Regions from separate parts of the Streptomyces sp. NPDC005181 genome, predicted to be linked through region 1. Evidence: riboswitches for the same ligand, from Rfam matches in the RefSeq annotation. Region 1 holds a riboswitch; the other holds the start of a gene.
The links. Region 1 has a riboswitch for S-adenosylmethionine ahead of ABZV38_RS37985 (aminotransferase class V-fold PLP-dependent enzyme). Riboswitches for the same ligand answer to the same signal wherever they lie in the genome.

Region 1 (4,848 bases):
ATCGAGGCGGAGCCCGAGGTCAGGGCGAAGGTTCTCGCCGACTTCGCGGCCGGTGCCGAGGAATCCGCGTTCGGCCGGCGCAAGCTGATCCGCAACACCCTGTTCGGTGCGCTGGCTCTGGTGCCGCTCTCCGGCGTGATGCTGCTGCGCGACCTCGGTCCGCTGCCGGAGAAGAAGCTCCGTCAGACCCTGTGGTCCAAGGGCAAGCAGCTCATCAACGTGAACACGATGCAGCCGCTGCGTCCCGAGGACGTCGTCGTCGGTTCGCTGACCTTCGCCATGCCCGAGGGTCTGGAGGAGGACGCTCACGACTTCCAGACGCAGATCGCCAAGGCTGCGCTGATGATCATCCGTATCCAGCCGGAGAACATCAAGGACAAGCGCGAGCGCGAGTGGGCCCACGAGGGCATCGTGGCCTTCTCGAAGATCTGCACCCACGTCGGCTGCCCGATCAGCCTGTACGAGCAGCAGACGCACCACGTGCTCTGCCCGTGCCACCAGTCCACCTTCGACCTCTCCGACGGCGCCCGCGTCATCTTCGGTCCGGCCGGTCACTCCCTTCCGCAGCTGCGGATCGGTGTGAACAGCGAGGGCAACCTCGAGGCGCTCGGTGACTTCGAAGAGCCCGTCGGTCCTGCATTCTGGGAGCGCGGATGAGTACTGTGACCGACACGAAGCGCAACGCGCCCGCCGGCGAGCGGGTGGCCGACTGGGCGGACGGCCGGCTCGGGATCTACTCCCTGGCCAAGGCCAACATGCGCAAGATCTTCCCGGACCACTGGTCCTTCATGCTCGGTGAAGTCGCCCTCTACAGCTTCATCGTCATCATCCTCACGGGTGTGTATCTGACGCTGTTCTTCCACCCGAGCATGAACGAGGTCGTCTATCACGGCTCGTACGAGCCGATGCAGGGCATCCGGATGTCCGAGGCCTATGCCTCGACGCTGGACATCAGCTTCGACGTCCGCGGTGGTCTGCTGGTCCGCCAGATCCACCACTGGGGCGCGCTGATCTTCCTGGCCGCGATGTTCGTGCACATGATGCGCGTCTTCTTCACGGGTGCGTTCCGCAAGCCGCGTGAGATCAACTGGCTGTTCGGCTTCCTGCTGTTCGTGCTGGGTATGTTCACCGGCTTCACGGGCTACTCGCTCCCGGACGACCTGCTCTCGGGTACGGGTGTCCGCTTCACCCAGGGCGCGATCCTGTCCATGCCGATCGTCGGCACGTACATCTCGATGTTCCTGTTCGGCGGAGAGTTCCCCGGCGGCGACTTCGTCGCCCGGTTCTACTCGATCCACATCCTGCTGCTGCCGGGCATCATGCTCGGTCTCGTGGTCGGCCACCTGATCCTGGTCTTCTACCACAAGCACACGCAGTTCGCGGGTCCCGGCCGCACCAACAAGAACGTCGTCGGTATGCCGCTGCTGCCGATCTACATGGCGAAGGCCGGAGGCTTCTTCTTCCTGGTCTTCGGTGTCATCGCGGTCATCTCGGCGATCGCCTCGATCAACCCGATCTGGGCCCTCGGTCCGTACCGTCCGGACCAGGTGTCCACCGGCGCCCAGCCCGACTGGTACATGGGCTTCGCCGAGGGTCTGATCCGAGTGATGCCGGGCTGGGAGATCAACCTCTGGGGTCACACGCTCGTCCTGGGCGTGTTCATCCCGCTGATGGCCTTCGGCGTGGTGCTGGCCGTGATCGCGGTCTACCCGTTCGTCGAGTCCTGGATCACCGGGGACAAGCGCGAGCACCACATCCTGGACCGCCCGCGCAACGCCCCGACCCGGACGGCCTTCGGCGTCGCGTGGATCACGGAGTACCTCGTCGTCTTCATCGGCGGTGGCAACGACCTCTGGGCCACGCACTTCCATCTCTCGCTGAACTCCATCTCGTGGTTCGTCCGGATCTTCATCTTCGTGGGGCCGGTCCTGGCGTTCATCGTCACGAAGCGGATCTGCCTCGGCCTTCAGCGCCGCGACAGGGAGAAGGTGCTGCACGGACGTGAGTCCGGTCTCATCAAGCGCCTGCCGCACGGTGAGTTCGTCGAGATCCACGAGCCGCTCGGCCCCGAGCAGCTGCACATGCTCACCGCGCACGAGCAGTACAAGCCGGTCGAGATCGGCCCGACAGTCGACGAGAACGGTGTCGAGCGCAAGGTGCCCGCGATGCAGAAGCTGCGGGCCAAGCTCAGCAAGGGCTACTTCGGCGAGCACAACCAGATCGAAAAGCCCACTGCCGAGGAGTACAAGGAGATCACCAGCGGCCACGGCCACCACTGATCGCCTCAACTGATCGCCACAGCGGGAGCCCCGTCCATTCGATGGACGGGGCTCTTTGCTGTCCCGTGCGCTCGATAGGGTGGGGTCCATACCCTTATCGGCGGTGGACCCCCAGGAGCGGACCATGAACGTGGTGACCCCGGTCGGCGGCGACAGCGTGGCGGCTCGTTCCTGGCCCGGCGTGCTGAACGCTCTCCTGCGCGGCGAGGACCTGAGCGCCGACGACACCGCGTGGGCGATGGACAACATCATGAGCGGCGAGGCGACCGACGTGCAGATCGCCGGTTTCGCCGTTGCCCTGCGCTCCAAGGGCGAGACCGTCGACGAGGTCACCGGACTCGTCCGCGCCATGTACGAGCACGCCACCACGATCCAGGTGCCGGGCCGCACGGTCGACATCGTCGGTACCGGCGGCGACCTCGCCAAGACGGTCAATATCTCCACGATGTCCGCGATCGTCGTCGCGGGCACAGGAGCCAAGGTCGTCAAGCACGGCAACCGCGCCTCCTCGTCGGCCAGCGGCGCCTCCGACGTCCTGGAGAAGCTGGGCGTCAATCTGGAGCTGACCCCCCAGCGCGTCGTCGAGGTGGCGGAGGAGGCGGGCATCACCTTCTGCTTCGCGGTGAAGTTCCACCCCGCCCTGCGCTATGCGGCGCGGGCCCGCAAGGAGCTCGGCGCGCAGACGACGTTCAACATCCTCGGCCCGCTCACCAACCCGGCCCGGGTGCGCTCCCAGGCCATCGGCGTCGCCGATCTGAAGATGGCCCCCATCGTCGCGGGCGTGCTCGCGGCGCGCGGCAACTCGGCGCTGGTCTTCCGCGGCGACGACGGCCTGGACGAGCTGACGACCACGGCGACCTCCCGGATCTGGGTGGTCCGGGACGGCGAGGTGCGCGAGGAGGCCTTCGACCCGCGCGACGTCGGCCTCCAGCTGGTCCCCGTCGAGGCACTGCGCGGCGCCGACGCCTCGTACAACGCCGATGTGGCCCGCCGGCTGCTGGCCGGTGAGACCGGTCCGGTACGCGAAGCCGTGCTCCTCAACTCGGCGGCGGCGCTGGTGGCGCTGGACCCGGGGGAGGGCACGCTGAACCAGCAGCTCGCCGCCGGGATCGCGAAGGCCGCCGAGTCCGTCGACTCGGGTGCGGCCCGGGCGGCGCTGGAGCGCTGGGTGACGGTCAGCAACGCCTGAACGAACGGGAACTGCGGCCCAGGGCGCAGTCCAGATCTTGGACTGCGCCTTGCGCGTCGACGCACGTATGGCAAGATGCTGGGCAGGTCATGAGTGACAGCGACTACGGCCCCGGCCCGCTGTCCGGCAACCCTCCGTCCGTGGCGGGGTGCCCCGGGTGAAGACCAGGCCGTAGGCAGCGAGGTCTGCGGCAAGCGCGGACCCCTCGACATCTGTGAATGTCACATCCCTGGGGTCCTGGTCCTCAAGGAGCCTCTTGTGAGCAAGCGAATGCGATAGGGCCCGGTCCGGCCCCTCTCCGCACCCCCTTTTTCTGCTTCCTGCGCTGCCGCGTACCTGCCGGCGCAGTGAATTCGCCTGCCTGTTACGGGAGTTCGCCATGTCCGTCGTCACCGCTGCCACCGACCAGACCATTTGTTCCCCGCTGCCCGTTCTGGGCAAGGATGTGACTGTTCCACTCGCTACCGGCGGAGAAGTCACGTATGCCGCCCTGGATTACGCGGCCAGCGCCCCGGCCCTGCAGCGGGTGTGGGAGGACGTCGCCGCGTACGCCCCGTACTACGGCAGCGTCCACCGCGGCGCCGGCTACCTCTCGCAGCTCTCCACGGACCTCTTCGAGAACAGCCGCAAGGCGGTCGGGGAGTTTCTCGGCTGCCGCGCGGAGGACCAGGTGATCTTCACCCGGTCGACGACGGACTCGCTGAACCTGCTGGCCGCGGTGATCCCCGCCGACTGCCAGGTCTTCGTGTACGAGACCGAGCACCACGCCTCGCTGCTGCCCTGGCGCGACGCCCGCGTCACCTACCTCAACGCTCCCCGCACCCCGGCCCAGGCCGTCGAGACGCTGGAGCGGGCGCTCGCCGACCGTGACCCCTACGGCCCCGCGCTGGTCTGCGTCACCGGTGCCTCGAACGTCACCGGTGAGCTGTGGCCGGTGAGGGAGCTGGCGGCCGCCGCCCACGCGCACGGGGCCCGGATCGTGCTGGACGCCGCACAGCTCGCGCCGCACCACCCGGTCGACATCGACGAGCTCGACGTCGACTGGGTCGCCTTCTCCGGACACAAGCTGTACGCGCCGTTCGGCTCCGGTGTCCTCGCGGGTCGCGCCGACTGGCTGCAGGACGCCGAGCCGTACCTGGCCGGTGGCGGCGCCTCGCGGAAGGTCGCCCGGCGCACCGACGGCGGTGTGGACGTGGAGTGGCACTCCACCGCCGCCCGGCACGAGGCCGGTTCGCCCAACGTCATCGGTGTCTACTCCATCGCCTCCGCCTGCAAGGCCCTCACCGAGGCCGGCTTCGACCGCCTCGTCGCCCGGGAGCAGCAGCTCGTCACCCGAGTCCGTGAAGGCCTCGCCGAGGTCCCCCAGGTCAAGGTGCTGTC
Region 2 (4,848 bases), on a different contig from region 1:
TGGAGGGTCCGTGCCGGGGCGACGGAAGGTCAGCAGCCGCCCGCGACGGCCGGGATGATCGAGATGCCGGCGCCGTCCGGGGTGGCCGTCTCCAGGCCGCCCTCGAAGCGCACGTCGTCGTCGTTGACGTACACGTTCACGAACCGGCGCAGCTTGCCCTGGTCGTCCAGGACGCGCGCGGCGATGCCCGGGTGGTTCTGCTCCAGCGACTCGATCACCTGGGAGAGGGTCGTGCCCTCGGCCGGGACCTCGGCCTGACCGCCCGTGTAGGTGCGCAGGATGGTGGGGATACGGACCTTGACGCTCATGTGGGTGCCTTCCTTGCGTCTCGGGTGGACGTCCCGGGTGGACGTCTCGGTGGTCGGGTCAGCTGCGGGCGAGGCCGGCGTCGCGGAACGCGTCGAGGCTGGGCCGGATGGTCGCCGTCGGGCCGGTGGTCGGGGCGACCGCGTCCAGCGTCTTCAGACCGTCACCGGTGTTGAGGACGACGGTGGTGAGCGTCGGATCCAGCAGACCGGCCTCGATCAGCTTCTTCGTCACGCCGACCGTCACCCCGCCCGCCGTCTCCGCGAAGATGCCCTCGGTGCGCGCCAGCAGCTTGATCGCGTCGACGACCTGCTCGTCGTTGACGTCCTCGACGGCGCCACCGGTCCGGCGGGCGATGTCCAGGACGTACGGGCCGTCGGCCGGGTTGCCGATCGCCAGCGACTTGGCGATCGTGTTCGGCTTCTGGGGGCGTACCACGTCGTGACCGGCCTTGAAGGCCGTGGAGACGGGGGAGCAGCCCTCGGCCTGGGCACCGAAGATCTTGTACGGCTTGTCCTCGACGAGCCCGAGCTTGATCAGCTCCTGCAGACCCTTGTCGATCTTCGTGAGCTGCGAGCCGGACGCGATCGGGATGACGAGCTGGTCGGGCAGCTGCCAGCCGAGCTGCTCGCAGATCTCGTACGCGAGCGTCTTGGAGCCCTCCCCGTAGTACGGGCGCAGGTTGACGTTGACGAAGCCCCAGCCCTCGCCGAGCGGGTCGCCGATGAGCTCCGAGCAGAAGCGGTTGACGTCGTCGTAGTTGCCCTCGATGCCGACCAGTTCGCCGCCGTACACCGCGGCCATGACGACCTTGCCCTGCTCCAGGTCGTGCGGAATGAACACGCAGGACCGCAGGCCGGCCCGGGCGGCCGCCGCGCCCACGGCGCCGGCGAGGTTGCCGGTGGAGGAGCAGGAGAGGGTGGTGAAACCGAAGGCGCGGGCGGCCTCGACGGCGATCGCGACGACGCGGTCCTTGAAGGAGTGCGTCGGGTTGCCGGAGTCGTCCTTGACGTACAGACCGCCGGTGACGCCCAGTTCGCGGGCGAGGTTGTCGGCCTTGACCAGCTTGGTGAAGCCGGGGTTGATGTTGGGCTTGTCCGCGACATCGGCGGGGACCGGCAGCAGCGGCGCGTAACGCCAGATGTTGTTCGGCCCGGCCTCGATGCGCTTCTTCAGCTCGTCCGGGGAGCCGCTCGGCAGGTCGTACGCCACTTCGAGCGGCCCGAAACAGGTCGCGCAGGCGAAAAGGGGACCGAGCTCGAATCGCTCTCCGCACTCGCGGCAGGAAAGTGCCGCGGCGGGACCGAGGTCGACAGCGTCGGCGTCGGCGGAAGAATTGGTGCTCACTGCAACGGTCTGCGTAGCCATGATGGCGAGGCCCTTTCTCCTCATCTTCCTCGCGACGCATTTCGCCACGAGACGGAATTGGCACCTTCCCCACCTGACCTCGCGGTCGGCAGGAGGGTTGCCGGGACTTCAACGGGCCGTTCCCTCAGTCCCTCTGGATGAGCGCTGTGGCACTGGATCACCGATCCAGGCATTTATCGGCGGAGGACCCCGACATGCGAGGGTCATCCGCGTTGTTCAAGACTGTAACCGAAGCACCGGACGGTTGAGAGAGCCGTCCGAACCGCGAGATGGATCACATACAGGGAGTATCGACCGTGCTGGAAGAGGTCGAACGCTGGCTGACCAGGCGTTCCTGGTCGGCCGCCGACCGCCCGCTGGACCGGCTCGTCGCCGCCAGGGCCAGGGATCCGCGGCGCGGGAGTGTGAGCGTCGTGCTGCCCGCCCTCAACGAGGAGGCGACGGTCGGCGCGATCGTCGAGACGATCCGGGCCGAGCTGATGGAGAAGGTCCAGCTGGTCGACGAGCTGCTGGTGATCGACTCCGGGTCGACGGACGCCACCGCGGAGGTCGCCCGGAAGGCGGGCGCCCGGGTGGTGCACCGTGACGACATACTCCCCCGGATTCCCGCGCTGCCCGGCAAGGGCGAGGTCCTCTGGCGATCGCTCCTGGTCACCGGCGGTGACATCGTCTGCTTCATAGACGCCGACCTGAAGGACTTCTCCGCGGAATTCGTCTCCGGCATCATCGGCCCGCTGCTCACCGATCCCGAGGTGCAGTTCGTCAAGGCGATGTACGACCGCCCGCTCGGAGACACGGCAGGTCAGGGCGGTCGCGTCACCGAACTGGTGGCCCGCCCGCTGCTCAATCTGCACTGGCCGCAGCTGGCCGGCTTCGTCCAGCCGCTGGGCGGCGAGTACGCGGTGCGGCGTTCACTGCTGGAGCGGCTGCCGTTCCCGGTCGGTTACGGAGTGGAACTGGGCCTGCTCGTGGATGCGCTGCACACCGTGGGGCTGGACGCGCTGGCACAGGTCGATGTGGGGGTGAGGAAACACCGCCATCAGGACGGGCAGGCGCTGGGCCGGATGGCGGCGGCGATCTACCGGACGGCCCAACTGCGCCTTTCCCGCGGCCACTTGGTACGACCATCCCTCACCCAGTTCGAACGGGGTGAGACCGGCTTCGTTCCGCGTACGCACGCCGTGGACACGGAGGAGCGGCCGCCGATGCAGGAGATCAGGGAGTACGTTTCGCGCCGCGCCGCCTGAGGTGGCCTGACTTCGCACGTTTGGGCGGTTCGCGATCGGGCTAGATTCCGCAACATGGTCTCCGAGCACGTGATCACGTCTGCTGCCCAGGTACTCGTCGCCTCCAACCGCGGCCCGGTCTCGTACGCACTGAGCGAGGACGGTTCGATCAGCGCCAAACGGGGCGGCGGCGGGCTCGTCTCCGGGCTGAGCGCCGTCGAGGACAAGCTGTGGGTCTGCGCGGCGCTCGGCGACGGGGACCGGGAGGCGGTCCGGCGCGGGATCGCCGAGCCGGGCGTACGGATGCTCGACATCGACGCCGATGTGCACGCCGACGCGTACAACGGCATCGCGAACTCGGTGCTCTGGTTCGTCCACCACATGCTGTACCAGACGCCGCTGGAGCCGGTCTTCGACGCGGAGTTCCGCCGGCAGTGGGCGTCGTTCGAGGCGTACAACCTGGCCTTCGCACAGGCGCTCGCCGAGGAGGCGGGCGAAGGCGCGGCGGTGCTGGTGCAGGACTACCACCTGGCCCTGGTCCCCGGCATGCTCCGCGGCCTCCGCCCCGACCTGCGGATCGGTCACTTCTCGCACACCCCGTGGGCCCCGGTCGACTACTTCCGCCTGCTGCCCGACGACATCGCGGAGCAGCTGCTCCGCGGCATGCTCGGCGCGGACCGGGCGGCGTTCCTGACCCGGCGATGGGCGGACGCGTTCACCGCGTGCTGCACGGAGGTCCTGGGCGGCACCGGCCGGACGAGGATCGGCGTGCACGGCCTCGGCGCGGACGCGGACTTCCTGCGCCGTCGCGCGCACCAGCCGGACGTGGACGAACGCATGGCGATCCTGCGGGAGCAGGTGGGCGGCACCGGCCGGAAGACGATCGTGCGGGTCGACCGTACGGAACTGTCCAAGAACATCGTGCGCGGTCTGCTGGCGTACCGGGAGCTGCTGAACACCCGCCCGCAGTGGCGCGAGCGGGTGGTGCATGTGGCGTTCGCGTACCCGTCGCGGCAGGACCTGGCGGTGTACCGGGAGTACACGGCCGAGGTGCAGCGGCTGGCTGACGACATCAACGAGGCGTACGGAACGCCCGATTGGACCCCGGTCCTGCTGCATGTGAACGACGACTTCGCGCGCTCGCTGGGGGCGTACCGGCTGGCGGACGTGGCGCTCGTCAACCCGATCCGCGACGGCATGAACCTGGTCGCGAAGGAGGTCCCGGTGGTCTCCGACCAGGGCTGCGCGCTGGTGCTGTCGCGGGAGGCGGGGGCGTACGAGGAGCTGGGCGCGGACGCGATCGTGGTGAACCCGTACGACGTGTCGGCGACGGCCGCCGCGCTGCACGAGGCGCTGACGATGCCGGACGGGGAGCGGGCGGAGCGGTCGAAGCGGCTGGCTGCGGCGGCGACTGCGTTGCCGCCGCAGCGATGGTTCCTGGAGCAGCTGGAGGAGCTGCGGCAGGAGTGACCGTCCGGGGCGATGGTTCGGGTCGATGGTTCGGGGCGATGGTTCGGGGCGGCCGTTCAGAGGCGCCGGGCGAGGTCCGCGAGGAAGTCGACCACGGCCCCCGGACCCGGCACCAACAGGTCGGCCCGCTCGGCCAGTTCCGGCACTTCGGCGCTTCCGCTGCACACCAGCAGACCCGGGATGCCGTCGGGGCCCTCGGTGCGGAGCTTCTCCACGGCGGCGTACGCGGCGAGGTCCCCCAGGTCGTCCCCGGCGTACAGGACGGACTCGGCGTCCGTCTCCCGCACGTACTCGGCGAGCGCCACGCCCTTGTCCATGCCGGGCGGGCGCAGTTCCAGGACGAGGCGCCCCGGTTCGACGATCAGCCCGTGCCGGGCCGCGAGCCGCCCGAGCGGGCCACGCAGCGCCTCGAATGCGGCCTGCGGGTCGGCGGCGCGGCGCGTGTGGACGGCGACCGCCTGTCCCTTCTCCTCGATCC

Region 2: linked by a shared signal. The riboswitch ahead of thrC (threonine synthase) and the one ahead of ABZV38_RS37985 (aminotransferase class V-fold PLP-dependent enzyme) in region 1 are both predicted to bind S-adenosylmethionine.

The regions. Positions count from the first base shown of each region.
Region 1 is NZ_JBEXID010000150.1:4,604-9,451, forward strand. It holds gene ABZV38_RS37970 (Rieske 2Fe-2S domain-containing protein) at 1-657, shown strand, start outside; gene ABZV38_RS37975 (ubiquinol-cytochrome c reductase cytochrome b subunit) at 654-2,279, shown strand; gene trpD (anthranilate phosphoribosyltransferase) at 2,404-3,468, shown strand; SAM riboswitch class IV at 3,554-3,671, shown strand; gene ABZV38_RS37985 (aminotransferase class V-fold PLP-dependent enzyme) at 3,848-4,848, shown strand, end outside.
Region 2 is NZ_JBEXID010000062.1:31,933-36,780, reverse strand. It holds gene ABZV38_RS29280 (MoaD/ThiS family protein) at 30-308, opposite strand; gene thrC (threonine synthase) at 367-1,674, opposite strand; SAM riboswitch class I at 1,692-1,818, opposite strand; gene ABZV38_RS29270 (glucosyl-3-phosphoglycerate synthase) at 1,971-2,921, shown strand; gene ABZV38_RS29265 (trehalose-6-phosphate synthase) at 2,976-4,370, shown strand; gene otsB (trehalose-phosphatase) at 4,427-4,848, opposite strand, start outside.